Regions from separate parts of the Blastococcus sp. SYSU D00669 genome, predicted to be linked through region 1. Evidence: riboswitches for the same ligand, from Rfam matches in the RefSeq annotation. Region 1 holds a riboswitch; the other holds the start of a gene.
What was found. A riboswitch is a leader RNA that binds a small molecule or an ion and turns the genes downstream of it on or off. The one in region 1 is predicted to bind cyclic di-AMP.

Region 1 (2,928 bases):
GTCGACGGCACCGTCCCGAACAAGTGCGTCCTCCAGCACAGCCGGACGACCCAGGGCAGCTGGACGTCGATCCGGCACAAGGGCCGCGACGGTCACCAGTGGTGGGTGCTCACCGCCACCGACCCCGACGCCCCTGCGCCGGCCGACCTCAAGGCGGCCGCCGCCGCGCTGGGCATGGAGTTCCAGGCCCCGCTGCCGGGGCTGATCGACGCGACCCGGCCGGAGGACGTGCAGCGCTGGGTGCTGCGCGACCGGCCGGCGCTGAAGCAGTGGTCGAAGGGGCGGGCCACCCTGGTCGGCGACGCCGCCCACCCGACGTCCCCGTACGCCGCGTACGGCGCCGGCATGTCGATCGAGGACGGCTACTTCCTCGGTGTCGCGCTGCGCGGGGTCGACCTCACCGACGCCGCCGCCGTCGCGCGGGCGCTGCAGTCCTACGAGGAGCCGCGCAAGCCGCACACCGCCACGCAGGTGCAGATGGCCTGGGTGCTCGGCAAGGTCTTCCACCACGCCCCCGCGCCGTTGCGGCCGCTGCGCGACTTCGTCTTCGACCACACGCCGTTCCTCCAGAAGGTCGCCGGCGACTCCAACCCCCGCGAGATCAACGAGCAGCTCGCCCTGATCGAGGGCTGACGCCGTCCGCGGGAGAAGTTTTTCCGGGCCCCTGCGCGTCGCCTGCCGTGCCGCGGTGACCAGCGCGGACCCCGCAGCACGCCGGCGCCCGACCCCCCCGATCCGGCCGGATCCGTCTGCCGCCGAGTGGTCGCGGGTCCGGCACGGTCCTACGGTTCGGACGTCCGGTCGGTCGCTCATCCCCGCCGGGGAGTCCGACCGGGTGCCGCCGAGTCACGTCCGCCACGGTGGGCGCGAGCCGGGGACCCACCGCACCAGTGGGGTGAATCCCACCCGCCGGGCCCAGCCCGGACCGGGTGGGTAGGGCGCATCCCCGCCCGAACCCGTCAGCTAACCCGGTAGGCGGCCACGGGAAGAACGGAGAACCACCCCACGGTGCGCCCACGGGCCCCTTCCGCGCCCGCGAGCACCCCTTCCTGCGGTTCCTCGCAGCGCACCTGAGCCGGCACGAACTCCGCACGGCGCCCTCCTCCAGGCCAGCCCGGCCTCCGACCGGACCGCACGGCCACTTCCGGCCGCTCGGCGCTCCGGTGGGTGCCGTGCGCCCACGTGGGCCGCACCGCGGCCCGGTACCAGGAGCACATCTCCATGCACCTCAGCACCGACCCCACCACCCGATCCGCCCGCCGCCAGGCCAGGGGCCCCCACGGCGCGGCGCCCCGGCGCCGGACGGTCCGCGGCCTCGCTGTCTGCACCCTCGCCCTGTCCTTCACCCTGGCAGGACCGGCGGTCGCCCAGGCCGGCGACCGCTGGGACCGCTCCGGCGGCGACGGCGACTGGAACCGCTGGTCGCAGAGCTGGTCCGGCCACTGGTCCGGGGGCGGGTCCGGGTCGGCCGCGCCCGCGCCGGCGGCACCGGCCCCGGCGGCGCCCGCCCCCGCGGCGCCGGCACCGGCCGCACCGGCGCCGGCCGCACCGGCTCCGGCCGCACCGGCTCCGGTGCCCGCGCCGTCCGGCTTCGCGCCGGCCGCCCTGTCCGGCGCGCCGACCGGCAGCTCCACCGCCTACAGCGCCTGGGCCGCGCACGTGCGTCCCGTGATCGCCGAGGTCGTGCAGCAGTGCGGGGTGTCCACCGTCCTGACCCGTCCCGGCCACTCGCCCACCCAGGCGCTGGCCGCCGACTTCATGGTCTACAGCGACCGGGCCAAGGGCGACGCGGTGGCGGCGTACGTGATCGCCAACGCCGCCCGGATGAACGTCGAGTACGTGATCTGGCAGCAGCGGATCCACCTCATCGGCGGCTCCGGGTGGCAGGCCATGGCCGACCGCGGCTCGCCCACCGCCAACCACATGGACCACGTCCACGTCGCCTTCCGGCCGTGACCTGACGAGGGAGGCCTGACGAGAAGGCACTCCGTGCACGGGCGCGCGGCGTGTGCGCGCGTGTCCCGTGCACGGAGTGCCTTCTCGACGAGACGGGCGACCTGCTGGTCGGGAGGACCCAGGGGGCACTACACGGCCCCGGCGCGGGGGCTTCACGGCCACGCCGGGGCCGGTTCGACCCCTGGACTGCCCGCTACCCTGCGTGTCGAAACGCTGCGTGCAGCGTGTCGGCGACGTTTGGCGGGCGGGGCGCACCCGAGAGCACGCCCCGGGGCCCCGCCCGCCGTCAGCATGCGACAGCCGGATCCGTTCCGCAACAGATGTCTAGGACGTCTGGCGGACCGCCGTCAGTCCGCGGACCTCGGCGTACCGCTCGCGCACGAACGGCACGGGGTCGGCCTCGTGCACCTCGGTGCCCGGTGCGGGCCACCGGGGTGGGGTGCTCCCGCCGGCGAGCACCCAGGCCGCCTGCCGGGCAGCGCCGTCGGCGACGTATTCCGACGCCGGCGGGACCAGCACCGGCACACCGAGGACGGCGGGGGCGATCCGGCGCACCGCCTCCGACTGCGCGCCGCCGCCCACGAGGAACACCCGGCGCACCGGCGTGCCCCCCGCCGCGACGGCGTCGAGCCCGTCGGCCAGCCCGCAGAGCAGCCCCTCCACCGCCGCCCGCGCGAGGTGCGCCCGGTCGGCGGTGGCCTGGGTGAGCCCATGCAGCGCGCCGGTGGCGTCGGGCCGGTTCGGCGTCCGCTCCCCCTCCAGGTACGGCACCAGCACCAGCCCGCCGGCCCCGGCGGGCGCGGACAGCGCCAGCCGGGACAGCTCGCCGTGGTCGACCCCGAGCAGCCGGGCGGTCGCGTCGAGCACCTGGGCCGCGTTCAGCGTGGCGATCAGCGGCAGGAAGTGGCCGGTCGCGTCGGCGAAGCCGGCCACCGTGCCGCTGGGGTCGGCCACCGGCTCGGTGGTCACCAT
Region 2 (2,928 bases), on a different contig from region 1:
GCGACCTGGTGTTCCTCGGCACGCCCGAGTCGGGGCTCGGGCACGTCGGCATCGCCCTCGACCCGCAGACGATGCTGGCGGCCGACGCGCGGGCCGGCGCCGTCGTCGTCCGCCGGCTGCCGACCGACCAGGTGATCGGCATCGGCCGGCCCAGCCTCGGCCAGCGCGCACCGGTCGCGGCCCCCGGGCCGACGGACGGCGCGCTGCAGGTGGAGTGCGGCAACACCGTCTACCCGCCCAGCTACGACGGCGCCCGGTCGTGGGGCGGCTACCCCAACGGGCTGATCCCGCCCAGCGCGCTGTGCCCGATCGGGGTCGGCGGCCACTCGCTGCGCTGCGACGCCGCCGCCGCGTGGAAGGCCATGTCGACGGCCTTCGCCGGGACCTTCGGCACGCCGATCTGCATCACCGACTCCTACCGCACCTACGCCAGCCAGGTGCGCCTGTACGGGCAGAAGCCCGCGCTGGCCGCGGTGCCCGGCACCAGCAACCACGGCTGGGGACTGGCCGTGGACCTGTGCGGCGGCATCGAGTCCTTCGGCACGCCGCAGTACGCCTGGATGGTGGCCAACGCCGGCCGCTTCGGCTGGCTGCACCCGACCTGGGCCGACCCGGGCAACGGGCGCGAGGAGCCGTGGCACTGGGAGTACGCAGGCACCTGACCGCCCGCCTGTCAACCCTCGCGGCCCGGAACTGTCGGTGGCCGCTCCTACCGTGCGGACGACTCACGGAGGAGAACACACCGATGCTCATCGACTGCGACACCTGCACCTCCCGCGGGACGGGCTGCGCCGACTGTGTCGTCACCGTGCTGCTGGGCGCGCCCCCCGGGTGGCAGACCGACGACCCGGTGGTCGTCGCGCTGCCCGACCGCGCTCCCGCCCGCACCGAGCCGGCCCGGACGGCCGAGGACGCCGTCGTGCCACCCCCGGGCGTGGTCGTGGAGTTCGACGACGTCGAGCGGCGCGCGGTGCGCGCCCTGGCCGAGGTCGGGCTGGTGCCCCCGCTGCGCCACTCCCCGGGCACGTCCGGCGGCGAGGACGGCCGCCGGACCGGCTGAGACCCGGTGCCCCCGGCGCCACGTGGGGCGATCACGGCGCGCGGCCGTGATGCTGCTCGCAGTGACGATCACGACAACCCCAGGGGGCCCCGTTTGTCACAACTGCATCACGCCCGTATGGTCGCTGCGTTCGACCGAGCGGTCGTCGCCCACCGGGGCGGCCTCGGACGGACACCGCCGAATCGCCGACGGCACCGCCAGGTGTCCGAGGTGAACCGGGGACCCACCGCAGTACTGGGGTGAGTTCTCACGTGCGCCGGCTCGCCGGGGCACCGAGATAGGGCACCTTTTCTTCCCAGCCCGAACCCGTCAGCTAACTCGGTAGGCGGTCAGCTGAGGAAGAAGGAGAGCCGCCGAACGTGGCGACGTCTCGCCCTGCCCTGGGGCATGCCCACGCACCCTCCGAACGACACCGCACCACCCGCACCCGCCCCTCCGCCTGGCTCCGTTCCGGGCTGCTGCTGGGCGTGACCGCGGCGCTGACCGTCACGCTGCTGCCCGGCACGGCCGCCGCCGAGCCCGGCCGCGCGACATCCCCCGAGCAGGCCGCCCAGCTCGTCGCCGAGGCCAGCCACCAGCTCGAGGTCGTCCAGGAGCAGGTCAACACCGCCCGCGAGGAGCTCGCGCTGCAGCAGGCCGCCGTCACCGCGGCCGAGGCCGACGCCGCCGCGGCGCAGCAGCAGCTCGACTCGCTCGACGGGCAGATCCGCCAGCTCGCCCACAGCGCCTACACCGGCGGCGACCAGAACCTGCGCGCGCTGGACGTGATGCTGACCAGCGACTCCGCCGAGGACTTCCTCACCCAGCTCGGCACGCTCGAGGCGATCGCCGGCCACACCACCGAGGCGATCGAGGAGGTGGCCGAGGCGGCCGCCGCGGCCGAGGACGCCCGCGGCGAGGCCGACGCGGCCGCCGCGGAGGCCCAGCAGACGCTGGACGCCATCGAGGCCCAGGAGGCCGAGCTCCAGGCGGACATCGCCGACTACCAGGAGCAGTACGACCAGCTGACCGCTGCCCAGCAGCAGCAGGTCGCCGCCGCGCACGGGAGCGAGTCCCTCGCGGCGCCGGCCGTCGCGCCGGCCGCCGCCCCGGCCGCCGGTGGCAGCGCCGCCGCGCAGACCGCGGTCAGCACGGCACTGGCGCAGGTGGGCGACCCCTACGTCTGGGGTGCCGGTGGGCCGAACAGCTTCGACTGCTCCGGCCTCACGCAGTACGCCTACGCCGCGGCCGGCATCAGCCTGCCGCACTCGAGCAGCATGCAGTCGCGGATGGGCACCCCGGTGTCCCGCGACGCCCTGCAGCCGGGCGACCTGATCTTCTTCTACAGCCCGGTCAGCCACGTGGCGATGTACATCGGCAACGGCCAGATGGTGCACGCGTCCACGTCCGGCCAGCCGGTGAAGGTGGTCAGCGTCGGTTCGATGCCGGGCTTCAACAGCGCCCGCCGCATCGCCTGATCGGAAAAGGCCCCCTGCAGGGGCCCGCCGCGAGCGTGCGAGCGGCGGGGGGCAGGGGGGTCCTTCTCCTAAGGTGGGCCGGGTGACCGTCCGCCGCGCCGCACTGGTCGCGGCGGTGCTCCTCGGCGCCGCGTTCGTCCTCGTGGTGGTCCTGCGGACCCCCTGGACCGTGCTGCCCACGCCGCCCGGCGGCTCGCCGCCGGTCGACCCCACCGCCGGGCTCCCGGCCGACGTCGTCGCCCGCGCCGACTCCTTCGCCGCGGCGATCCGGCCGGCCTCGCTGGCCAACCTGGTCCTCGGCCTGGCCGTCACCGCCGCCCTCGGCCTCACCCGGCTGGGCGCCCGCCTCGTGCGCGCCGTCGCCGCCCCGCTCGGCGGCGGCTGGGTCTGGCAGGTCCTCCTCGGCACGCT

Region 2: it holds a riboswitch for cyclic di-AMP, as region 1 does, so the genes downstream of both, ACI8AF_RS09015 (NlpC/P60 family protein) here and ACI8AF_RS22980 (hypothetical protein) in region 1, are expected to answer to the same signal.

The regions. Positions count from the first base shown of each region.
Region 1 covers NZ_JBJGZV010000043.1:6,020-8,947, reverse strand. The annotation lists gene ACI8AF_RS22985 (FAD-dependent oxidoreductase) at 1-633, shown strand, start outside; cyclic di-AMP (ydaO/yuaA leader) riboswitch at 844-993, shown strand; gene ACI8AF_RS22980 (hypothetical protein) at 1,183-1,956, shown strand; gene xylB (xylulokinase) at 2,281-2,928, opposite strand, start outside.
Region 2 covers NZ_JBJGZV010000009.1:130,648-133,575, reverse strand. The annotation lists gene ACI8AF_RS09025 (D-alanyl-D-alanine carboxypeptidase family protein) at 1-662, shown strand, start outside; gene ACI8AF_RS09020 (hypothetical protein) at 746-1,060, shown strand; cyclic di-AMP (ydaO/yuaA leader) riboswitch at 1,226-1,403, shown strand; gene ACI8AF_RS09015 (NlpC/P60 family protein) at 1,528-2,517, shown strand; gene ACI8AF_RS09010 (M48 family metallopeptidase) at 2,600-2,928, shown strand, end outside.